DNA from 2 places in the Bacillus sp. ISL-47 genome. Region 2 is predicted to be linked to the other one. Evidence: a T-box and tRNA genes for the amino acid it is inferred to sense, from the RefSeq annotation. Region 2 holds a T-box; the other holds one or more tRNA genes.
What was found. The T-box of region 2 lies ahead of tyrS (tyrosine--tRNA ligase). A T-box ahead of a tRNA ligase gene usually reads a tRNA of that ligase, here a tRNA-Tyr.
Positions count from the first base shown of each region.

Region 1 (7,155 bases), on a different contig from region 2:
AAACGGGGAGTAGCTCAGCTTGGTAGAGCACTTGGTTTGGGACCAAGGGGTCGCAGGTTCAAATCCTGTCTTCCCGACCAGCGACACTTTTTTTATAAACCATGGGGCCTTAGCTCAGCTGGGAGAGCGCCTGCTTTGCACGCAGGAGGTCAGCGGTTCGATCCCGCTAGGCTCCACCATGAAAATTTAATCATTTTGGCGGTGTAGCTCAGCTGGCTAGAGCGTACGGTTCATACCCGTGAGGTCGGGGGTTCGATCCCCTCCGCCGCTACCATTATGATCTTTGATCTTAATATTTCGGAGGAATACCCAAGTCCGGCTGAAGGGATCGGTCTTGAAAACCGACAGGCGGGTCAAACCGCGCAGGGGTTCGAATCCCCTTTCCTCCTCCATTATTTTAATACTATTATCGCGGGGTGGAGCACGCCCGAATAAGCTTCGAAGGAATTACTTCAGCGCAACGATTGAGCTGCTGCTTGAATAATCTTTCTGAAATCGGGGCGGTACTTCATTGAATAAGCTGCGAGATGAAATGCTAGATGTGAGCATAGAAAAATCACATAAATACTATTATCGCGGGGTGGAGCAGTCCGGTAGCTCGTCGGGCTCATAACCCGAAGGTCGCAGGTTCAAATCCTGCCCCCGCAATCTGGTCCGGTAGTTCAGTTGGTTAGAATGCCTGCCTGTCACGCAGGAGGTCGCGGGTTCGAGTCCCGTCCGGACCGCCATTTTTAAACTAAATAGATAAATGGCTCAGTAGCTCAGTCGGTAGAGGATTTTAAAAGAATGCAGCTGCGAAGCTTTAGCATCATCGAATGGCATGCTTTTAAAATCTGCGACAAAGAACGCAGGGCTTTGAAGCACAGCTATTAAACTTTAGGGTAATTAAATTAATACGGCTCAGTAGCTCAGTCGGTAGAGGATTTTAAAAGAATGCAGCTGCGAAGCTTTAGCATCATCGAATGGCATGCTTTTAAAATCTGCAACAAAGAACGCAGAGCTTTGAAGCACAGCTATCTAACTTTAGGGTTATTAATTTAATACGGCTCAGTAGCTCAGTCGGTAGAGCAAAGGACTGAAAATCCTTGTGTCGGCGGTTCGATTCCGTCCTGAGCCACCATATTTCCTAAGTCTTTTCAGACGATGGAGGGGTAGCGAAGTGGCTAAACGCGGCGGACTGTAAATCCGCTCCTTCGGGTTCGGCAGTTCGAATCTGCCCCCCTCCACCATTTATATAGGGGTATAGTTTAATGGTAAAACGAAGGTCTCCAAAACCTTTGATGTGGGTTCGATTCCTACTACCCCTGCCAGTAGGAAGATGGCGGTTGTGGCGAAGTGGTTAACGCATCGGATTGTGGCTCCGACACTCGTGGGTTCGATTCCCATCAATCGCCCCATTTTTCTTTTAAAAGAATCATTAATGGGCTATAGCCAAGCGGTAAGGCACCGGACTTTGACTCCGTCACTCGCAGGTTCGAATCCTGCTAGCCCAGCCATTTTTAAGGCAGCATAGCCAAGTGGTAAGGCAGAGGTCTGCAAAACCTCCATCCCCGGTTCAAATCCGGGTGTTGCCTCCAAACAATGTAAACGCGGGTGTAGTTTAGTGGTAAAACCTCAGCCACGAGCAATGCTCCCATGAATCAACATCGAGTTGCCTCGACGCATCAGCTTCCTGAATAAGCTTTTAGAGGAAGAGGCATGCAAGGGCAGGAAATTATATAGTAGTTTTAATATTAATTATATATGCGGGTGTAGTTTAGTGGTAAAACCTCAGCCTTCCAAGCTGATGATGAGGGTTCGATTCCCTTCACCCGCTCCAAAAATGGGCCTATAGCTCAGCTGGTTAGAGCGCACGCCTGATAAGCGTGAGGTCGGTGGTTCGAGTCCACTTAGGCCCACCATTATACATACCATTTTTAACCTAATCCTACACGGGATTAGGTTTTTTTGTTTACATTGTTAGAAAGATGATGAAGGGAAATCATTTGTTAAGAAAAGCCTGTCTTAGGAAGAGACAGGCTTTTCTATTATAGAATTTCAGCTTTGCCGTTCCAGATAAAAATGGAAGTGAAAAAGTGAAGAAGAAGGGAACGAAACGAAGTGAATCGTGCCGCTGGGATCGGAAAAGCGAAGGTGAAGGGAATTAATCGGAGAATAAAGGGACCCGAATATGAACGATTTGTGAACAGTGCAAAATTGAATATATGTATTTAATTAGTTTGAAAACGGCGTAAAGCGTTGATAACTCTGAGGATTTTTAGATAATGGACCTAATTTTTAACGGGAAAGTTGTGATATAAGTGTGATGCAGTTCACTTTTGTGAAAAACGTTCTCAATTATGATATAAGTAACAAAAACTTAAGGGGGATGATGGAAGGTGGAAACGAAAAAAGTGATCCAGGGGGGCAAGGCAGCAAAGGAGCATGGCACGCTGAAGGGGACCATTTTTTCAGTAACCGTTGTGGGGTTAGGGATCTTTGTTACGTATCTAATTGTTTATGGCCTGTATATGGCCAGATTATAGGGGGGATTAAAAATGATGCATCGCTCTGAGAAGATATGGCTTTTCTTAAGTTTTGGGATGATTATCGGATTTATGCTCATTACGGGTTATCAGACATTTGCTTTAGAAATGGGGCCGCCAAGCTATGGGGAACGGATTGATCCGCAAAAAGTGGATGAAACAGCACCGTTTGACCAGCCTGGCATCAAAAAGATTGGTGAGAATGAATATGAAGTGGTCATGACGCTGCAGGTGTTTAGTTTTACACCAAACGAAATCGAAGTGCCTGCCGGATCAACCGTTCATTTTACACTAACTTCTAAAGATGTCGTACACGGGTTCCAGGTTGCAGAAACCAACTTGAATGCCATGGTGGTTCCTGGCTATGTGCAAAAGATTACTCAAAAATTTGATAAGCCAGGTGAATATTTAGTTTTGTGCAACGAGTACTGCGGTGCCGGGCACCAAATGATGAGCACAACGATTACGGTTAAATAAAGGGGGGAGAAACAGTGGAAACCATTATTAACAAGTCAGGGAAGACACAAGTTTTTAGGGAAAAAGCAAATAAAGTCATGGGCATCAGCCTGGAGGATGCGAGATTAACGAAATCATACCTATCTGTAGCCTTCTTAGCCATCCTGCTGGGCGGATTGCTTGGATTATTGCAAGGCTTGAACCGGGCAGGGATGCTTGAATTGCCGGTTTGGCTTAACTACTATAAAGTATTGACTGCACACGGACTCCTCTTGGTAGTCGTACTGTCCGCGTTCTTTACAATTGGTTACTTCTATGCGGGATTATCCCATACATTGGGCGGCCTGCTTCCGAAGGTCAGAAAGATGGCCTGGATCGGTTTTTGGATGAAGATTTTCGGATTTGTATTAGCTGTTATTCCTATTTTAATGAATGAAGCATCTGTCATGTATACCTTCTACCCGCCAATGGCAGCTTCACCCATTTTCTATATTGGCTTGGTATTTATCGTCTTAGGGGTTTGGATGTGCGCATTTGGTGCCTTCATCAATGTGGCAAGCTGGAGAAAACGCAATCCTGGACAGCATATTCCAATTCTCTCTTTCTTTGCAACAGGTGTGTTTGTACTCTTATTCTTCGGAAGCCTTCCGGTTGCAATTGAAGTATTTACAATCATCCCGTGGGCTTTCGGCTGGGTTGAAACCATCAATGTCATGGTTGCGCGTACGCTGTTTTGGGCTTTTGGCCATACACTCGTGAATATCTGGTATTTAACAGCGGTTTCAGCCTGGTATGTGATTGTGCCGAAAATCATCGGCGGGCACAGATGGAATGATCTTTTAACAAGAATTGTGGTCATTGCACTCGTTATTATGAATATTACCGGTGGATTCCACCATCAGATCATTGACCCTGGTATTTCTGAGCCTGTAAAATACATGCACGTGTTTATGAGTTTAGCAATTGGCTTCCCATCCTTGATGACTGCTTATGCGATGTTTGCGGTATTTGAACGTACAGCCAGAAAGAAAGGCGGAAGAGGTCTTGTTGGCTGGTATAAAAAATTACCTTGGGGCGATGTCCGTTTCCTTGCACCATTTATCGCGATGGCAGCCTTTATCCCTGCCGGAGCGGGCGGTATTGTCCAAAGCACAAACCAATTGAATCAGGTTGTCCACAACACCATGTGGATCGTGGGCCACTTCCACTTAACACTTGGCATGTCTGTTGTGATGACATTCTTCGGCATCAGCTACTGGCTTGTTCCTTATGTGTCGAAAAGAGTGCTGACACCGCAGATTAACAAGTTAGGTGTTATCCAAACGATTATTTGGACCATCGGTATGATCATCATGTCTGGAGCAATGCACTGGGTCGGATTATTGGGATCACCAAGAAGAACTTCTTATTCCACTTATTTTGACAATGCAACGGCTCTAAGCTGGGATCCATACTTATTCTTCCTGGCGATCGGCGGAACTTTGCTAATGATCGGTGTGCTTATCCAGGTGTATGCAGTATTCTACCTCATGTTCTTTGCACCAAAAGGAAACACTGAGTTCCCGGTAGCGGAAGTGGAAGAGGATGCAGCGCCAACACCAAGGTGGACAGAGCGCTGGGGCTTATGGATTGTGTGCATGCTTGTTCTTGTCGGCATGGCGTATGTCATTCCGCTCGTTGACTTCATCGTTAATGCGCCTCCGGGTTCACCTCCATATAAGACCTGGTAAGGAAAAAGAGATAGCTCGGATGGCTGGGCTGCCTCTTTCTTTTAGGCTGTTTTCGCAAAATTTGCTGCTATTTAAATAAATTTTGTAAAAAAACTTGGTAAATAAGGTTAGTTGATTGGAGCGCAAGGTGCGAGACTCCAGCGGGAGGAGTGGGACAGGTGAGACCCCACAGGTGCTGCGCGCCGAGGATGCTCACCGCCCGCCCCGCGTTCGCTGAGCATCCTGGAGCGGAAATCAACTACTCCTCACAACTAGTTTAAAAGTCAACAATCTTTTAGAAAAGAGCCGGTTTTTAAAGGAAGTGATGAACATGTTTCCAAAGAATAGAACAGCTTTATCCAGCTTAATTGTATTGTTATTCGGAGTGGCCTTGTTTTTTATTGGCACAGACGGCTTTCAGGCCTTTACAGCAGAGTCTGCCCGTGTGAACCAACTGATGGATGAAAAGCCTCAGTTTCCGGATGTTATGCTTGAGGACAATAAAGGAAGGACCTACTCTTTTTCCGAGTTTGAAGGAAAGTATGTGTTTATTACCTTTTTGTATACTTCATGCGGAACGGTTTGCCCCGAGCTTGAGGTCAATATGTCTGAAGTGTATAAGCGGATTCCAAAGAAATACATCGGAAAGGACATCCAATTCCTCAGCATTAGCTTTGATCCGGAGCGGGATGATCCCGAGACACTTGATACGTATCGAAAGGCATTTGGCAGTGACGGGGAAACGTGGAGAATGGCGAGGATTCCGGACCAGCAGGAGCTGAAGTCACTATTAGATCGTTTCGGTGTCATCGTTATTCCGGATGAGTACGGAAATTTTGCCCATAACTCCGCCTTCTATCTGGTGAATCCTGAAGGGCGATTAATGGAAGTCATGGATTACACGCTGATTGAGGAAGCGGCGGATCAGGTAACGGATATTTTAGAGAGCGGAGGGAAGAAGAGATGAAGCAATCAGCCTATGGTTTCTTGCTGCTTCTTGCTTTAATGCTCCCGCCTGTCGCCGATTTGCTGGAATCCATCATGATTACCCATATGCATATGCAAATGCCGATGCTGGTGTTTGCGGGATTTCTGATGGCGAAGTTCTTTCAGCAGCGTTTTCCTCAGTTTTTTGAAAAGTGGAATGAAAACGGCGTTCCGGGCATTCTGCTGTTTACCATCATCATGGTGTATTGGTCCCTTCCAAGGACGATGGATGAAGCCTTGACGCTGACAAGTGTGGAAGCCTTTAAATTCATCTCTCTGCCATTTTTGGCAGGAGTGCCATTGCGGGACAGCTGGCCAAAGTTAAGTTCTTTCGGGAAACATGCTTTTATTATATTTTTTACCGTAGTATTCCTGGCGTTGGGATGGCTGTATATTTGGTCGCCTGTGCAGCTGTGCAATAACTATTTGGTGATCGAACAGATTACATTGGGATGGGGATTTATCTCTACAGCATTTGCTATGGTCGTTTACTTGGTTTATAGCTATTTTATGGATTTTTCGAAGTATGAATAAGAGGATGCCTGCTGCCCAATTTGGCAGCAGGTTTTTGATTGGCTTAGGAGCTTGCCAAGAGAGTTAGGTGGTATTAGGCCACAAAACCATTCATATATATAGATGGGAGTGTGAAAATCAGGGGGGATAACATGGCGGATCCAATTGTTGCAAGATCGCTGGACGAAATTAAATTTTGGTCCAGAATTATGAAAGAGCATGCCTTATTTTTAAGTTTGGGGTTTACTTATGAACAGAAACAATTAATTGCCGAAGCCCAGCAATTTATCGCTCTTTTTGAAAGAATAGAGGAAAGGCTGGCTAGATTTACAGTCAACTCAGAACTAGGTCAAGTTCAAGCTTTTAATAACGAAGTTTATCAAGCAGCGGCTGCTATCTGGAGCTATAAAAGGAAAGTACTGGGTCTGACATTGCGCTGTGAAATTCGTTCCAATAATTATCCTTTATTAATCGACCATATCAGCAGGGAAGCTGCCTATTTTGCCAATCGATTAAAAGATCTTAACGCAGGGATACTCGCACCAAAACCGGAAGCTATTATTGAAGAGAATGTTTTCTTCCTTAAAATTATGGCTGATCATGCCAAGTTTATCGGCCATCTTTTAGATCCTTCGGAAAGAAAGCTAGTTGAACAGGCCAGGGAGTTTAGCCATGATTTTGACCAATTGGTATTTCAGGCTGTTGATCTAGAATCCATGCAGCCGCAATCAGAAACAAAACCTTTACTTAGTCAATTTTTAAACCAGAATAAAGTATCCGTTGCTTCGTTAAGGGACTTTAAGAAAACAGCAAGAGAATTAATTGAGGCATGCCGCATCAAGAGCAATATTCACCCGCTTCTAGCCGACCATACATTTAGGGAAGCTGAAAGGTTTTTGGAGATCATTGATTTGTTTGAAGCCAGCCTAAAAAGGAATTAGCTTGCAGATAGTAGGAATAAACAA
Region 1 is NZ_JAGGQS010000050.1:792-7,946, forward strand. Features, by position in the region: tRNA gene J7I93_RS17455 (tRNA-Pro) at 4-80, shown strand; tRNA gene J7I93_RS17460 (tRNA-Ala) at 104-179, shown strand; tRNA gene J7I93_RS17465 (tRNA-Met) at 198-274, shown strand; tRNA gene J7I93_RS17470 (tRNA-Ser) at 300-392, shown strand; tRNA gene J7I93_RS17475 (tRNA-Met) at 575-648, shown strand; tRNA gene J7I93_RS17480 (tRNA-Asp) at 652-728, shown strand; tRNA gene J7I93_RS17485 (tRNA-Phe) at 1,045-1,120, shown strand; tRNA gene J7I93_RS17490 (tRNA-Tyr) at 1,146-1,229, shown strand; tRNA gene J7I93_RS17495 (tRNA-Trp) at 1,237-1,310, shown strand; tRNA gene J7I93_RS17500 (tRNA-His) at 1,322-1,397, shown strand; tRNA gene J7I93_RS17505 (tRNA-Gln) at 1,422-1,496, shown strand; tRNA gene J7I93_RS17510 (tRNA-Cys) at 1,504-1,577, shown strand; tRNA gene J7I93_RS17515 (tRNA-Gly) at 1,746-1,819, shown strand; tRNA gene J7I93_RS17520 (tRNA-Ile) at 1,825-1,901, shown strand; gene J7I93_RS17525 (hypothetical protein) at 2,379-2,525, shown strand; gene J7I93_RS17530 (cytochrome c oxidase subunit II) at 2,538-3,002, shown strand; gene J7I93_RS17535 (cbb3-type cytochrome c oxidase subunit I) at 3,017-4,711, shown strand; gene J7I93_RS17540 (SCO family protein) at 5,022-5,657, shown strand; gene J7I93_RS17545 (hypothetical protein) at 5,654-6,211, shown strand; gene J7I93_RS17550 (DUF2935 domain-containing protein) at 6,343-7,131, shown strand.
Region 1: it has a tRNA-Tyr gene. The T-box ahead of tyrS (tyrosine--tRNA ligase) is inferred to sense a tRNA for this amino acid. The anticodon was not compared.

Region 2 (18,014 bases):
TTGACTAAAGGGATAGTGGAAAAAGCGATATGACTTGCTGTTTGCAGTTGCGGGCATCTGATTTTTGCCTTTTATGCGTCACTTTTTTGTTTTATGAATTAATTTCGGATTTTTATGCTTCACTTTTCTTTTCTTATGAATCACTTTCGCTGCTTTTTGCGTCACTTTTCAAATTTATGCGTCACTTCCCGGTCTGATCACGTTTGCTGGCTTAGTATCAGTTTTACAAATTTTCTTTTGCCAGCCTGAAGGACCAACCCGTCTGTTATTTTCACGGTTAGCTTGACATCGCCCACTTTTTCACCGTTTAAGCGGATGCCGCCATTGGCAATCATTTTTCGGGCTTCGGTTTTGGAAGGCAGCAGACCGAGTTCGGCAATCAAATCGGTAAGGGGCATTTCATCGGCACCCTTCCATTCAACCTCTGGAATATTTTCGGGCATGGCCCCTTTTTGAAAAATCGTTCGGAAATGCTGTTCGGCTTTTTCCGCTGCTTCGGAGCCGTGGTACATGCGGACGATGGTTTTTCCCAGCTGCATTTTGGCGTCTCGCGGATGAAGAATGCCTTCTTCCAGCTGCTCGGCGATTAGTTCTTTATCAGGAACCGGCAAATCTGTTACAAGATTAAAGTATTTTGCGATCAGCTCATCCGGAATGGACATCGTTTTGCCGTACATATTATTAGGGTCTTCGTCTACACCGATGTAATTGTTTTTTGATTTGGACATTTTCTCTTTTCCGTCCAGGCCTTCAAGCAGGGGCAGAAGGATGACCACCTGTTTTTCTTTTTCAAAATGCTCTTGAAGATGGCGGCCCATCAAGACATTGAAATGCTGGTCATTGCCGCCAAGCTCAACATCGCTTTGAAGAACAACCGAATCGTATCCCTGCATCAAAGGGTAGAAGAATTCATGGAGCGATATCGGCTTTCCGGCAGCCAGACGCTCTGAGAAGTCGTTGCGCTCAAGCAAACGGGCTACTGTAATGCTCGCCGACAGGCGGGTGACATCCTCCAGGTTCAGATCTGCGAGCCATTTTGAATTGTAGTGAAGATCCACTTTTTCCATGTCGAGCACTTTGCTGAACTGCTCGAAGTATGTTTTGGCATTATGCTTAACCTCTTCTGAAGTCAGCTGTTTGCGAGCGGCAGACTTGCCTGTCGGGTCGCCAATTTTTCCGGTGAAATCGCCAATGATCAGCTGGATGATGTGGCCGTTTTCCTGGAACTGCTTCAATTTGTTTAATACAACCGTATGGCCAATATGGACATCAGGGGCAGAAGGATCAAGCCCCAGTTTAATTTTTAATGGCTTTTTTTGAAAAATGGATTTCGCAATTTTATTTCTCAATTCCGCTACGGGAAGGATTTCCTGGACGCCATTGCGATAAATCTCCAGCTGCCTCTCCACTTCCTGGTTCTGTTCAGCCGTCAGTTTTTCAATAAAATTCTCCATGCCCCTCATCCTTTCTTTTTTATAGCTTTAATACAAAAGGCTCTTTTCGTATAGATTGTTGTTTTTGGACTATAAAGCTTGCCCGTTGATTTCCGCTCCAGTCACGCAGCGAACCGCGGGGAGGAACGGGAGCCTCCTCGGCGTTTCACGCCTGCGGGGTCTCCCGCTCCCTCTCTTCCCGCAGGACATTGAATAAGCTTCCTCGAATAAGCACCGCACGAAGAAAATGCGAATGCATTTTCGAGGATCAAGTGCCTTCCACTCCAATCAACTCAGTAATTAAAACTAGTTTGTAAGCAACAAACTTTGCGAAAACAGCCATACAAAAAACCACGCCCCTAATGAAAGGGACGTGGTTAACGCGGTACCACCCTTTTTGAAGATTGCTCTTCCACTCAGCGGAATAACGGTCCATGCCGTTCCTTGCTACTGCCGTTCACAAGGAAAGTTCCAGAAGGTAATTCACGCTTATCTTTGTACTGATTTGCACCACACATCAGCTCTCTAAAACAGGGAGATAAGCAGCTACTGATTCCTGTCATTACATTTAAATTTGAAATTATTTTCATCATTTTAGCGGATTGGGGAGTAATGTTCAAGTAGTTTTTCAAAAAAGAGGATACAATGTGCGGGATAAAAAAGGGGATTGAAAGGATACTTAGGCTGCTTGAGAATTATTTCATCCCCATGGACTTTTGTATTCTGCGAATTTCTTTTTTGTTATTCCATGTTTCTTTTTCGAGAATTTCCAAACTAACTTCCTGGGTTTCCATTCGCTCCTTTAGTTCACCAAATTCCTTTGCATTTTGAAGTCTGAACTCACTCATTTCAGCCTTTAATGCTTCTTGGCCAGAAATTAAAGCACCAAGCAGGCCGGTATGTTCTTTCTGTGTAATACCCTGAAGGTTAATGGTTTCCCCATGTTCCTTCAATGTTTCTCCCTGCTCCTTTAGGGTTTGGCCTTGCTCCTTCAAAAGCCCACTATGTTCCCTTAGCGTTTCGCCTTGCTCCTTCAAAAGCCCACTATGTTCCCTTAGCGTTTCACCTTGCTCCTTCAAAAGCCTACTATTTTCCCTTAGCGTTTCGCCTTGCTCCTTCAAAAGCCCACTATGCTCTCTTAGCGTTTCGCCTTGCTCCTTCAAAAGCCCACTATGTTCTCTTAGCGTTTCGCCTTGCTCCTTCAAAAGCCCACTATGTTCTCTTAGCGTTTCGCCTTGATTCTTCAAAAGCCCACTATGCTCCCTTAGCGTTTCGCCTTGGTTCTTTAGTGTTTGTCCCTGCTCCTCCAGCAGCAAGCCATGCAAGTCCAGGTTTTCGTTGATCTGCTCCAAAGCTTTAAGTATTTCTCGTTCCATTTTTTCACCTCCTCCTGTTTTTTTATTATATCATTCCAGAAATAAAACATATACAAAAAACAGGGACATTCAGCCTATGCAGATGCCCCTGTTCCTTCCTTCTATCTTGTTAAGATAATCGGTCCTTCTTTTGTGACGATAACGGTGTGTTCGCATTGGGCGACGTGGCTTTTGTTCGGTGTGACGAAGGTCCAGCCATCGCTCATTTCTCTTACTTCTTCGTCTCCGCTTGAGATAAACGGTTCGAATGCGACAACCATGCCTTCTCTTAACAGCTGCTTATCCCATGGATCAAAATAGTTTAGGATGTGATCAGGCTTTTCATGAAGAGAGCGGCCGATTCCGTGTCCGGTCAGGTTCATAATAACAGAGTAACCGTTGTTTCTTGCGACTTTTTGAACGGTTTTTCCAATCAGGCTTAGCTTGCCGCCGGGCTTTATTTTTTTGAGTCCTTCTTCAAATGCTTCCTTGGCTGTGTCACAAAGCTTCTGAAGCTTTTCGTCCTCGCCGACTACAAAAGATAGGCCAGTATCTGCAAAATAGCCGTCCTTTGATCCCGAAACATCGATATTTACAAGGTCACCTTCTTTAATGACACGGCTTCCTGGTATCCCATGCGCGACTTCTTCATTGACACTTATGCAAGTAAAGCCCGGAAAATCGTATTCTCCCTTAGGACCCGAGATGGCTCCATGCTTTTCAAAAAGCTCGCCTGCAAAATCATCAAGCTCCTTGGTTGTGACGCCAGGCTTTGTTTTTTCAATCATCGCATCGCGGATGTCTGCGACAATTTTGCCGATTTCCTTCAGTTTTGCTAATTCTTCTTCATTTTTAACAATCATATTGAATCCTGCCTTTTCTTTAGTTGTTATTTCTCTATTATAGTCTAAATGGAGTGCGCTTAATAAGAATTCGCATTATCCCTTGCTAAAAAAAGCTCCCGCCTATTCAATCAAACGTTTGATTGAATTGACTCAACCCCTGGCCAGATGGACTTCCAGCTCTTTTTTTCAATTCGCTGCCTGTAGATCTCAGCCAGCTTTTCATTTTCTGCAAAATAGGGTGTCGGCTTAATTTTCAAAGCAAGCAAATCTTCAATTCCGCATGGTGCGGTTAAAATAACCTCGTTGTGCTCATTAAGCTTTAGGCCGAGGGCTGTCGCTGTTTCCGGGAATTTTGAGATGGCATCAACTGATGAAGAGTATGGCGGAAGGTCATTGACGAGGTGCATTCTTGCTTCATTTTTAACAGACCACGGCACTTCCGGCATACGTGAGAGCAGCTTTGATTCGAGTTCTTTTTCTGTATCTTCGCGAAGATTGCTTCTATCAAAGTATATGACATCCACATCCGGCAAGTGAGTTCTTTTGCTGAAGACTTGCAGAGCATCCCAAACCTTTGCTCTGACAAAACCGGCGCAAACCCACCAGTCAGGCAGATTTAACGACTTCGCAGCATAAAGAATGGCCATCATCCATTCGTCCTCTCTGACCAGATTCACGATATCCTTTTCCGTCTTTATTAACATTTTTCTGTCTCCAGTTCACGGATTGAATGCAGTACACGCCTATAATAGTAGTCCTCATGGGGAACGAAATCTTTTTTTGTTACCTGTCTGCGGACCTGGACTCTTTTTCCATTACTGATTTCAAATCCTTCTGACGCAATGGAATCTTTACCGTTAAACCATAGCTCATAGAAATCATCCATGGCGATCCGGACAACTCCAGATACCTCTTCAAGCTGCGGAACGAATTCATCGAGCCGATGATGGCTGCGATATACAAAAACATGGGCTAATTCTTTGTCGATAAAATTTTCTTTTTCCGCGCAATAATCAATAACGCCGAAGGGAATGAGTTCATCGAAAGCAACACTAATTCCCAGTTCTTCTTCTACCTCTCTAATGCCATCCATGACAGATTCATGGCTTAAAAGATGGCCAGCTGCTGTAATGTCCAAAAGGCCGGGATAATCCTTTTTGATCTTGCTGCGGTTCTGAAAGTAAATACAATCCTGGTTCTGTTCTTTGCTGATGAACCAGCAGTGGAAGGTCTCGTGCCAGTAGCCTTTTTTATGTACTTCTTCGCGTGAAGCCACACCGATTTGCTTCCGGCCTTCATCAAAAATATTCAGAAGTTCTGTTTCCATTTGCGTTGTCCCCCTTCTCTAATTAGCAATAAAATCATTAAAAATATCGAGCGGATCTGCTTTATATAATTCACGGTAACTCCGGATCTTCTGCTGCTCAGCATACTTGCGTACCATTTTATAAGCAAAACAATAGCCCGCGAATACTGGGATATCCATTTCACGATTGCCAAAACAGATTTTGCTTTTCAGAACATCGTCTGTCGTATCTATGTTATCCTGTGCAATTTTCTGATAGGCCTTCTCGGCTTCCTCTGTAAGATTTTCTTTCCACCAGCGTTTGTCATCATACAGTGAAAGACTGAAGTATTCAGCACCTCCCTCCATTTTATACCAATCAGCCAGTGAAAATGTATTCAATGTGAGATTATAAATTGGATTTTCCGGAGAAGCATGGTGCATTTCGTGGGCCAGCATATACTTGAAGAATTCGCGATCCGGTTCAGGCGGGATGGCCATGATAATCGTATCCGCTCCTATGGTATAGCCATTTGTCCAAAGGGATTGATCGTATTGTTGAAACCAGGGAAATGGAAGCGCCGGCACAATGGTAATGGAAAGGTTTTGGAAATGAAGATGTTTTTCCACCTCCGTTATGGTTTCATGGATGGTGGTTGATATCTCCTTTGGATTCCAGCTATAAGAAAGAATCTCAGCCTCCGATAGTGTTTCAAATTTAAGCAACTGAAATCTCCCGGCAAGCTGATCCCAATCCTGCATCCATGACGTTTTGCTGAAAAGAGGACTGAGCTGGGTTTGGAGCCAGTTTTTCAAGTTATCCCGGCTTTCTATTAATTTGGCAGGAGTGATTTGATTGAGAGTATAGACCATGGCTCTTGGCTCCTTTTTAATTGGTTTTATTATCCATACTTAGGTACACTAGAGGAAATGATTATTCTGGGAGGTTTAGGATATGGGCTGGGCTGAGTTTGGAAGAGTGAAAAATGAATATAATGAAACATTTAAAGAAATCGATGAAAAGCTGCTGCAGCTGATCAAGAAAAGAAAAGCCCATACGAAAGGAAAGCGCTTTTTCCCTTCGGCGGACCTGATGGAAGAGTGGGCAAAGAAATATGATATGGACGTTCCGGAAATCGGCTGGTTTTTTAATAGTCTGGATGACCGGAGCTATCCGTTTATTCCGGATGAGCCTGGTGAAATCCTGAATGTACTGCCAATTATGAGAAAGTCTACTGTTGATGATTTCGACTATGTGCTGACACATGCTATGCAGCACGAAAATTGCAGTGTCGTTACCCTTGAAATCAGTTATAAAGATAAAGACGAAAATATTGGCCACTTGATCCCCCGCTTAATGCTGGAGGTTAATGGCGAAGCTGATTATCACGTTAGGAGGCATGGCTCCCGCGGAGGCGGCGGGAATACGCAAATGTCGTTCCTCGTCTCTCCGGCTTTACCTGAAGACTTGGACCAAATCAACTTTGCGCTCATTCCTTATTTTATACCGATGGAAAACCCTCCTAAAGAAGTAGTTCTTGATAAAGAAGTCTTTTTCACAAAGGGGTAATGGGCAAAAAGGATACTCAGGCTGATGGGTATCCTCCTTTATTTTCCGGATTGGTTTTTATAGTTGCGCAGGATCATGCCCGTTGATTTCACCATCCCGAATTTCTCATAGTAGGGCTGGAGGTCAGGGTCACACATGATATCAATCATGTAAATATCATCAAGCTCTTCAAGCATATATTCAACAAGCTTTTGACCGATTCCTTGCTGCTTGTATTCAGGAAGAACTTCAAGAAGCGGAATATACGCGGATAAAACACCGTCGCTGATCGCGGTTATGAATCCGATGACTTTATGCTTTTCCTCGTCAACTGCCAACATGACTTTTGAGCTGTTTTTTTATAGCTGAAGATGCTTATCGGCTGAAGGCGGATTTGGCCATCCGTCAAAAAAGCCTTGAAGCATATCTGCTGTAACCTCTTTTAAATCCGTTTTAATTTTTATCACATAATCAACTCCCATACGCACAGCACAATTGCATTTTGATATCCTTTCGACATACATACTGGAAAAGCCTTTGGAGAGTACTGAAAAATTGCATACGGGCCATTTTTAATTTTCTCTGTAATCTATTAAAATAAAGGTTAATGAACTTGGGTAAAGGGGCCATGCCGAATGTTGGAGCTGCTGATTACGATGCTGGAACGGCTTGGAATCATTGTTACGATTGCGCTGATCGTGACAAGGTTCCGCTTTTTCAGAGAAATGATATATGGCGAACGATTAAAGAGGCAGCATCAGTATAAGGCGATCCTCTTTTTCGGATTTTTCGGGATCATCGGCACTTATACGGGTCTTTCCTTCAATACCGATACCCTCCAATTTAATCGCTGGGCATCCGAGCTTGCCTCAGATGAAGCCATTGCTAATTCGAGGGTTATAGGGGTCGTGCTCGCAGGCTTGCTTGGAGGATACAAGGTCGGAATTGGCGCCGGGATCATTGCCGGTCTCCACCGTTTTACACTTGGCGGATTTACAGCGATGGCCTGCGGTTTGGCTTCCATTGTAGCAGGACTGCTTGCCGCCTTTTTTCGTAAAAAGAATGAGCATGTGAAGCTTTCATCTGCTTTTTTCATTGGAGCTGTGGCGGAAGCTGTACAAATGCTGATTATTCTTGGCATCTCCCGCCCTCTGGAAAAAGCGGTTGCGCTTGTAGAGATGATCGGCATTCCCATGATCATAGCAAATGGCCTTGGGAGCGCCCTTTTTCTCCTTATTATTAAAAATGTGATCAATGAAGAAGAAAAAGCAGGCGCCTTTCACGCCCAAAAAACACTGCGGATTGCAGACCAAACGCTTGCCCATCTCCGCAAAGGCATCAATCATGATTCTGCTTTAGCCGTCTGCAAAATCTTACATAAAGAGCTCCAGGCGAAAGCCGTAGCCATTACCAATCATACGGAAATTCTTGCCCATGTCGGCCTCGGAGATGACCATCACCGTTCCGGAAGCGCGATCCAAACGCAAATTACGCGGGATGTAATTCAGCACGGGGAGCTGGTGGTTGCCAATGACCGGACCATCCACTGCCGGGAAGAAAGCTGCCCTCTCGGCGCGGCTGTTATAGCTCCGTTAAAGCTTCGGGGTGAAACGATTGGAACGCTGAAGTTTTATTTCAGCTCAGAAAAAGAAATTAATAATCTGGTGATGGAACTAATATCCGGGCTAAGTGTGCTTCTTAGCAATCAGCTGGAAATCGCAGAAGCTGACAAAGCGTATCAGCTGGCAAAGGAAGCCGAAATCAAGGCATTGCAGGCACAAATTTCACCGCATTTTTTATTTAATTCATTGAATACGATAGTATCTCTTGTCCGGATTGAGCCTGCCAAAGCACGGAAACTGCTCGTATCTCTATCCCATTTTTTACGGCAAAACCTGACGGCTACCACGGTCAGCGTTACAACACTCGAGCAGGAATTGAGACATGTCAAGGCGTACCTGTCAATTGAAGAAACCCGGTTCGTCGACCGGCTGGAGGTTATCTATGATATTGAGGAACACATCCTTTTTGAAAAAATCCCGCCGCTTACGCTGCAGCCGATTGTTGAAAATGCCGTTAAGCATGGGATTAAGAATATGGATCAGGACTGTCTTATTAAAATTACGATTAAAAAACAGGACGGCATGACGATGGTAAGGGTAGAGGATAACGGCCAGGGCATGAGCAGGGAGAGAGCCGAGCAGATTGGCAAAGGAACCCTGCAGTCCGAAACGGGATCGGGGCTTGCGCTTTATAATGTAAACCGCAGGCTCACAATGATGTTTGGCGATGAAGCTTCATTAAAAATAAACAGCACCTTTGGCGATGGCACAGAGATTCATTTTTCCATTCCACAAACGGAGGAAGTTGCAGATGGACAGAGCGATACGAACTTTAATAGCTGATGATGAACGATACAGCAGGGATGAATTGAGACACTTACTGGAGGAGTTTCCTTCGATTCAGGTGGTTGGTGAAGCTGATACTGGAGAGGCCGCGGTAATGAAGGCCATCCAGCTTCAGCCGGATGTTGTCTTCCTTGATGTGGAAATGCCAAGAATGAATGGGATGGAAGCGGCTAAGTCGCTAAAAGAGCTAAAGAAAGTCCCTCATATTATTTTTGCGACCGCCTATCCGCAGTTTGCTGCCGAAGCCTTCCGCTATGAGGCAATCGATTATTTGCTGAAGCCCTATGACGAAGAACAGCTCGAGCAAACGATCAGGCGGATTGAAAAGCTGATCGGTCCAGGAAAAGAAACGGAAATCAATAAACCGCCCGGCAAGCTGGCGGTCGAAGAAGACGGGGAAATCCTTTACCTGGAGCCTAAAGATATTTTGTATATTTACAGAGATGAAAAAGTATCACGGATCATCACCAAAAACAGAGAATACGAAACCAAAACTCCGCTAAAAGATTTGGAAAGCCGGCTCCTTCCCTTCTCCTTTTTCAGGATTCACAAAAGCTATCTCGTGAATCTGGATTATGTGACCCGGCTGACTCCATGGTTCAATGGAGCCTACCAGCTCGAAATGGAAGGCCGGGAGGAAATGCTGTCAGTGAGCCGGAATTATGTGAAAGCATTAAGGGTGAGATTAGAGCTGTAAAAAGCATCGGGAGTGGTGCTTTTTTTGTTTTTGGGCTGGATGGATTGTGAATGAGTCTTGCTGCAGGGCTTTTGGTGTCATGACTCGTTTGAGCTTTGATTTGCGGCGTAAGTATCGTTTCCCTATCCCTTTTACACGCATGAAAAACGAACCGCCCGACAATATGTGGATATCCTCCATCCTTTTTAAATCCCGCCTGTGGAAAACCAATCTTTCCATTGCTAACCTCAGAATATGTGGACATGTCAGTGGATAACAGGTTCTAATTGCTGGAAATGAAGAATTTTGTCGAAATTCTTATCCCCTCTCCTGCATCTTAATCCTCCTTTTCTGCATTTTAATCTTCATTTTTTACATCTTGGACACAAAATGTTCAAAAACTATTTTTCTATTTTATAATCTATGTAAACGCATTCATTTTATTTTTTTAATAAAGGGGGATTTACCATGATTACATTTCTAGCCGGTATTGCTCTTTTAATTATCGGATATTTTACGTACGGAAAGTTTGTGGAAAGAGTATTCGGTGTTCAGGAAGAGAGATCGACTCCTGCCTATACGCATCAGGATGGGGTTGACTATCTGCCGATGAGCACGAAGAAGAACTCGCTGATTCAGCTCTTGAATATTGCGGGTACAGGTCCTATTTTCGGACCGATTCTGGGGGCGCTGTACGGTCCTGTCGCATTTATCTGGATTGTGATTGGCGCGATTTTCGCTGGTGCTGTCCACGATTATTTAACCGGAATGATTTCCATCCGCAACCGCGGTGCCCACTTGCCGGAGCTTGCAAGCAAGTTCCTTGGTAAAGTTATGAAGCATGTTGTGAACGCTTTCGCTGTGCTTCTTCTGCTATTGGTTGGTACGGTGTTCGTTTCAACGCCTGCTAGCTTGCTTCATGTTTTAATGGACGGCAAGGTTGCACTTGGCATTATTGTCGCTGTGATTTTTGCTTACTATATCCTGGCTACTTTAATGCCGGTTGATAAGATTATCGGACGCCTTTACCCTTATTTCGGTGCTTTGCTTGTCATCAGTGCGCTTGGAGTAGGGATCGGATTACTTGTTAAGGGAGCACCAATTCCTGAGTTATCCCTAAGCAACTTCCATCCTGATAACTTGCCTATTTTCCCATTAATCTTCTTCACGATTACATGTGGGGCACTTTCAGGATTCCATGCGACACAGACACCGATTATTTCTCGTACGACGCAGCGTGAAAAGCAAGGACGTAAAATTTTCTACGGCATGATGATTGCAGAAGGTGTTATTGCGATGATTTGGGCAGCTGCAGCGATGAGCTTATTTAACGGTCCTACCGGATTGAATGAATTATTGGCAGCAGGCGGTCCTGGAGCAGTTGTGAGTGAAGTATCTACTATGATGCTTGGTGCAGTAGGCGGTACGCTTGCCGTTCTTGGTGTCGTTGTTCTTCCAATCACATCCGGAGATACTGCTTTCCGCAGTGCGCGTATGATTATTGCTGAATACCTAAACATTGCTCAAAAGAAAATGTCCAGCCGTTTGTGGATTGCTGTTCCTCTTTTCGTAGCATCTTTCGTTCTTACGAAAATTGACTTTAACCTTTTGTGGAGATACTTCAGCTGGGCTAACCAAGCAACAGCCGTAATTGCTCTCTTTGTAGCAGCGATGTATCTGTACATCGCAAAGAAGAACTACTGGATTGCCCTAGTACCAGGAACTTTTATGCTGGTGATGGTGATCACCTACATCTTAAACGCGAAGATTGGGTTCGGTCTTCCAATGAATATATCCTGGATTGGCGCTGCAATCGGATCGGCAGCACTTGTGGCCCTATTCTTTAAAGCAGCAAAGAATGCACGAAGAAACAACTTCCCTCTTGATGATGACGTTTCTAACTGGAAGGGTGCAGCCTAATGGGCTGCTGCAGTCCTAACTTTCGGGAAACCGTTAAGGAACAAGAGGAAAAGGTAAATAAAAAAGGCAGTGAAAAGATTCCCTTGCTTGTTAAGATGGCTATGGTCATCATAACCGCAGGAGGATTGCTGGCAGCTTTTCTTTTATAGCTAAGGCTCTGTTAAAGCCATCTTAATATTAGCACGTGTTGATTGGAGCGGATGGCAGGAGATCCTCGAAAATGCATTCGCATTTCCTTCGTGCGGTGTTTACTCAAGGAAGCTTATTCAAAGTCCTGCGGGAGAAGCGAGTCAAAGGGAGACCCCACAGGCGCTAAGCGCCGAGGAGGCTCCCTGACCGCCCGCGGAAAGCGAGGGAATGGAGCGGAAATCAACACCCAAGTTTAACAGAGCCATAACTAAAAAAGTGCACGTCCTAAGCGTGCACTTTTTCCTATATAATGGAATTAGAGTCATATAAGGAGGGAATGGAAATGAGAATTTTAACTGTAGGAGCTGGCGCCATTGGCGGCTATTTTGGCGGAAGGCTATTGGAAAAAGGCGAGGATGTTACCTTCCTGGTGAGAGAAAAAAGAAAGCAGCAGCTTGAACAGGATGGACTGTCTGTCGAGAGTATCCACGGAAACATGAAGATCGCAAACCCCAAAACCATTACAGCTGGAGAAAAAGCAGAGGATTTTGATGTGATTCTTCTTTCCACCAAAGCATACCATCTGCAGGGAGCGATTGAGGATATTCGTACATATGTTAGCGAAAAAACAGTGATTCTCCCCCTTTTAAATGGTATTGCCCACATGGATGCGCTGACAGCGGCCTTTGGAGAAGAGAAAGTACTTGGCGGGCTCTGCTTTATCGAAACGACCCTTGATGAAAACGGAAAAGTGATTCAAACAAGCCCGATCCATGACTTCATATTCGGCGAACGCTCAGGTGAAAAAACAGAGCGGATTCTTAAGCTGCAAGAAGCTTTTTCTGGTACAAAAGCGAACTTCCGGCTTTCTGAAAAGATTGAGCAGGAGATGTGGCATAAGTATCTTTTCATTTCTACCCTCTCAGGCGTTACATCCCTTTTCCGCTCTCCCATCGGGCCCATCCGCGAACAGGAATTCGGGTTAGCCACCATAAAAGAGGTGCTGAAAGAAGCTTCAGCCGTTATGAGAAGCATGGGTGCTCCGCTCGCTGAAGGCATTGAAGAGGCACAGGTACAAAAGGTAAACGAAATTGGCTACGAGATGAAATCTTCCCTGCAGCGGGATATGGAAAAACAGCAGGGAATTGAAGCAGACCATTTCTTTGGGTATTTATTAGAGAATGCTAAGGAACTAGGCTTGGAAACGCCTGTAATAGCTGCGGTGTATTCGAACTTGAAGGTTTATGAGAAAAATAGTTTTTGAGCTGGCAGGTGCTTACTTACAACTAAAAATCCGGGCAGGATTTTCCTGCCCGGATTTTTAGCTTTATTATTTCTTGCTGCTGTTTGTATTGTAGTAGAACTTAGCGGTAATTGAGCCATCTTCATTTTCTTTAATATCTGTTACATGAATTCCGGAGTCAGCTGGTGTTGCGCTATAGCCTTTCCAGAAGTAGTAAGAACCAGTGTGAACATTGCCGGAAACAGGTGTGATCTTGCTTCCTGTTTTGAAGAAGTCCCCAGCGTCTCCACGGTTAACGTATTTTTCAAGATCATATTTGCCGTCAGCCTGAAGAACAGATAATCCATAGTGTGTTACTACAGTACCGTCACTCGCCGTTTCAGTCTGGTTGTATTGGAAGCGCTTGTTCATCCAGTTTTCCACATTGTTCGGACGGAAACCGGCACTTTGGTATAGTTCAATGATGTTTTCATCCACATGCCACGCTACCAAACCATGAGCATCTTCGCCCTGGCGGATGAAGCCTTTATTGAATCCATCCTGCTGTACGTTTTCGAATAAGAAGTATTCAGTACCGTTTGAGCCTGGTACTTCCATTTTTACGATGCCGTTGTCAGCGGTTGCTTTGTTGATTGGAGGCAAAGTGACTTCTAGAACACCATCTTCAGGTTTTACTTCAATTGGATTTACCCAGCCTAAGAAAATCTTAGAGAACGGATCAAAGTGAGCCGGTGAGTTTCCGCCGTATTCAGCTTTATTAGGATAACGCAACCAGGATCCCCCAGCCATCATAGAGTAGTTACCAACACCTTCAGAAGTGTAAACTGTATCATAGAAATCAGGCAATCCCAGAGCATGTCCGAATTCATGGGCATATACCCCTGTTTGGGCCGGGAATGGACCAGTTTTTGCTTCCTCTTTGTAAGAGTTGGTAGCAGCATCAAATCCGGCAACGTTACCGCCGATTCCTGGCTGGATGTTATAGTTGTTGACAACTACGTCATCGTAAGTCATATCTTCCTCAATAGTTTTGTCAATCCATTCGCCTTGGCTCATGCCCTCATACACATCTGCTGGTTTGCCAGTTTCATAGTATTTGCCATAATATAATGCACTTAAGAGGCTCCACTTGTGAGACCAGAACTGTGCTGGATCACGGCTAAATTCCGCTCCTGTACCTTCATGGATTACAAAAATATTAGGAACTTCTCCATCTACAGCATACTCCGAGAAATCAACCTGCTCGTCAGCAGCTTTCAGTAAGTCTCGGATGAATTCACCTGTATGTGCGTCTCCATTAACATTTCCTAGTACATATTTGCCGTTTTCAGCATATTTGCCTTCTTGATCTAAATAGTAGGAAGCGCCCTTTGGCATCTCTACCCATACAAATTCTGTATTTTCTTTACGAACCAAGTTGGTTTTACCATAACTGGATTCTTTATAAGCATTTTGCATTGTGCGGTCCTTTGGAACCTCTGGACCATCATATTGCTTGAACTGCTCAAGTTCATACGGATTATACTCTGTACCAAAGATTAAATCTTCATAGTATTTTGCTGGAACTTGCCCAGGCATATCCCCAACCGGCTCGTCTCCATCCTTATACTTGGCTAAAAGAACAAGGACTGGAATATCTCCTGTCGCTTCCTTATAAGCAACATGGTTGTCCCCAGGCTGCTGGAATTTTGCCCCTGCCTTAGCTGCTTTTTCAGCCGGGTCTACCTTTGATAGGTCAATCCCTAATTCTTTAGCTTTAGCAGCAAGCTCTGGCGCAGCCCCTACATGGTCTGCCAAACTAATTTGATATTTGCTCTCCTGCTTAGCCTGTGTATCTGCCGGTCCCACTCCTGCAAAAACGGCACTTCCAGCTAAAGCGAGGGATAATGCTGATGTTGATAGAACTTTTAACAAGTGACTCACTCCCCTATTTATTTCTGTACTCTAATTATTTCTATAATCTAAATAGTATAAAAGATTCAGTATTTTCTAAATAGGAAGAAAGGATGGTTTAATAGAAAACTTCGTGGTCCTAAAGACTTATTTTTCTGAAAAGTTACATGCAAAAAGATCATTTTCTACGTTAAATTTCATTTATTAGATTAATGATTTATAATAGAGGGATCTGTAAATAAAGGAGATTCTAACATGACTCATATAGAAGAAAACGAAAGAAAAAAGATTAGCCTTAAAGAAGCGATGAAACAGCAGCTTGAAAGCAAAAAACAGAACCAGGCAGGCGGAAAGTTTAATAATAGCCCTGTGAAATCAGCTAAAACATTAAAGAGCCAACAAACGAAGAAAACGAATAATCAGCGGAAACGGACGGGTGTGTAATGAATGGACAAAATCGGGCAAACATTGCCCCTGGAAACAAAGTGAAAATTGTACTAAAAAAGGATCAGCGAACGGGAACTCTGACTGAGGGGACAGTAAAAGATATTTTAACGAAATCGCCTACCCACCCTCATGGAATCAAGGTGAGGCTAGTGGACGGCCAGGTAGGCAGGGTGAAGGAGATTTTACGCGATTAAAGACCATCTTCTTTTAAAAAAATGAATCCCTTGACATCTGGATTTTTTTACATGGAGGGAAATCTTGGTTACACTGATCAAACCTTTACTGGTTAATATAACGATACTATTTTCTTTTACTTTTAATGGGAATTTGTTTTTTCCTTTCCAAACAAAAACCCCTCTTACATTAAAACAAAAATTAATTTATGGACTTCTCGGTTCATTCGGCGCCCTTTTGTGCATGTTTTATCCAATTGAAACCTTGGGTGAAACACATTTTGATTTAAGAATGGTCGCCATCATGATCGTCACGCTGTATGCAGGCTGGCTGCCTGGATCCATCGTGCTTGCGAGTGTTGTCATAACGCGCTATTTGATTGGCGGGCAGTTTATCAATATTGGTATTCTGGTTTCGGTATTAGCCTTTATTGTTTCCTTTGCTCTAAGAAGGATCTTCCTGGATTCGAAGCACAGGGTCTTTGCCGGTACCTTGATTGCACTCTTATATTTTTACCTTTATATTTCTATCTTGGCTTCTGCCGTCATTTTTTTGGATACTTTTTTTTACCTGGTTTATTTTATAGCCTTTTATATCACGTTTATCTCGCTGATTTTTGTCATCGAAAATTTGTTCAGGATTAATAAGCAAATCAATGAAATGATGTATGTTGATAAGCTGACTATGGTTGGCCAGCTTGCAGCGTCCATTGCCCACGAAATCCGAAATCCTTTATCCACTGTCAGAGGATTTATTCAATATCTAAGCCAGGATTCATCTGATGAAAACTTAAAAAAGTTTTCGCCGCTTATTTTGGAGGAGCTGGATCGAACCAATAGCATCATTACGAATTATCTTAAAGTCTCTAAGCCTGAAAAGTTTCACCTTTCAAATGTTCCTATGCATGAGGTGATTCAGGATTGTGTCCTCCTTATGAGGCCGCTTGCTTCCTACTCCAATGTTGTGATTGATTATGATGATAGCGGCCCTTTTTATGTGCAGGGTGATGAGCATCATTTAAAACAAGCGATTATGAATGTTATTAAAAATGCGATTGAATCGATTCCAGAACAGGGATACGTTAAGATCCGCACACTTCCGGATTATTTTAAGAGCGCTGTTGAAGTAAAGATTGAAGATAATGGCCGCGGGATGACCCCCGAGCAATTGAAGCATATTGGGCTGCCTTTTTATACAACGAAAACGAAAGGCACGGGCCTTGGCAGTATGGTTACAAATAAAATTATCCGCGAAATGGAAGGTTCCATTGAATATGAAAGCACTGTCGGCAAAGGGACAACGGTAAGGATTGTTCTCCCCTTGTTAAAGACGGAAGCATGAAAAGAGTGCCTGCTCAAATGAGCGGCACACTTTTTGTTGTTTATATCAAGCATTGAAGGCCATTCAATCAAACGTTTGATTGAATTATCATCCAAGTCTGCCCTGTGCTGCTGGCTGATATTTTCTCATTGGGCCCTTAACCAGAACATCCCGCATATACAGATAGCCATTTGGATTTGTTTTTTTCAGCAGTTCAAGCAAATATGTAATATCATCCATCGCCCGGTGCGTCTGGCTGTCCGCAATCTGATGCGATTGCAAAAGAGTCAGCAGCTTGCTGTTTGTAAAACCATAGTCCTTCCACGGAACGCTTCTCATCGTACAATACCACTTTAATTCATTTACATCTTCAGGATACATCCGGTACAGAAAGCTCCTGTCAAAGGATGCATTATGTGCAAATGCAGCGTCTGCATGATAGAAAAATTTCTTTATTTTCATATCATCAAAGCTTTTCCCGCTGACAGCTTCATAGGGGATGCCATGGACTCTGAAAGCGCGGCTGTAATTGTTTTTCGCCGATTTGCTGAGGGGCTCTCTTAAAAAAGAGGCCTTGTCCTTAATATCAAGAATCTCCCCTGTATCATAACGATAGGAAAACAGCTTCAAAGCAAGCTCTATAATTTCATCGGAATTCGGCCCAAGTCCCGTCGTCTCCACATCCAGCAGCAATCCCATTTTTTCCTGGTTTCTCATGGCCAGCCTCCTCTATCCATTTTTTTATTAAGCATATAATAGAGGAGTGCTGAATTCCAGCAGAACCACTCTCTTATATTTTTTTATTATTCTTTAATCGATCCACATAATCCGCATGATAGTTTTGATGCATATATTCACGGTTCTTCATGGAATAAAAGTAGCCAGTGGCTAAGGATAAGAACGCAAATAGAAACCCAACACCAAAGCCGAAATTATGATAGCCCATTACGATGCTGATGATGGAAGTAAGCATTAGCGTCAGCAAAATATAAAATAAGATATTTTTGCTTTTCAAGGCGCTGCCTCCTTTGTTTAATTTTATATTTATTTCAATGTTTTTGTTAATAGAATCCACAATCATTATACCAAAAACGAATCTAATCCACTGCTTTAATCGTATGAATAGTAATAGCATGTAAGGAGGTTTTTACCATGGTGGGGCTTGTGATTGTACAGATTGCGGTCATTGCACTTTTTCTGGTCCTTGGATGGGCCGTCCGTTTTAAAAAGGCTTACTGGCTGATCTCAGGATTTTCATTTCGGCCTGAGGAAGAGAAAAAGAGGTTAATTGAAAACGGATATCCACAAAAAACGGGCAGCTTGCTGATTGGTACCGC
Region 2 is NZ_JAGGQS010000013.1:14,621-32,634, reverse strand. Features, by position in the region: gene tyrS (tyrosine--tRNA ligase) at 198-1,454, opposite strand; T-box leader at 1,798-2,005, opposite strand; gene J7I93_RS05620 (hypothetical protein) at 2,129-2,809, opposite strand; gene map (type I methionyl aminopeptidase) at 2,911-3,651, opposite strand; gene J7I93_RS05610 (nucleotidyltransferase family protein) at 3,762-4,337, opposite strand; gene J7I93_RS05605 (NUDIX hydrolase) at 4,331-4,960, opposite strand; gene J7I93_RS05600 (DUF2268 domain-containing putative Zn-dependent protease) at 4,979-5,791, opposite strand; gene J7I93_RS05595 (hypothetical protein) at 5,874-6,488, shown strand; partial or broken gene J7I93_RS05590 (GNAT family N-acetyltransferase) at 6,527-6,949, opposite strand; gene J7I93_RS05585 (sensor histidine kinase) at 7,103-8,872, shown strand; gene J7I93_RS05580 (LytR/AlgR family response regulator transcription factor) at 8,841-9,572, shown strand; gene J7I93_RS05575 (carbon starvation CstA family protein) at 10,020-11,471, shown strand; gene J7I93_RS05570 (hypothetical protein) at 11,471-11,620, shown strand; gene J7I93_RS05565 (ketopantoate reductase family protein) at 11,944-12,864, shown strand; gene J7I93_RS05560 (M6 family metalloprotease domain-containing protein) at 12,931-14,766, opposite strand; gene J7I93_RS05555 (hypothetical protein) at 14,992-15,180, shown strand; gene J7I93_RS05550 (YwbE family protein) at 15,180-15,377, shown strand; gene J7I93_RS05545 (ATP-binding protein) at 15,442-16,698, shown strand; gene J7I93_RS05540 (exonuclease domain-containing protein) at 16,786-17,394, opposite strand; gene J7I93_RS05535 (hypothetical protein) at 17,468-17,692, opposite strand; gene J7I93_RS05530 (DUF3784 domain-containing protein) at 17,830-18,014, shown strand, end outside.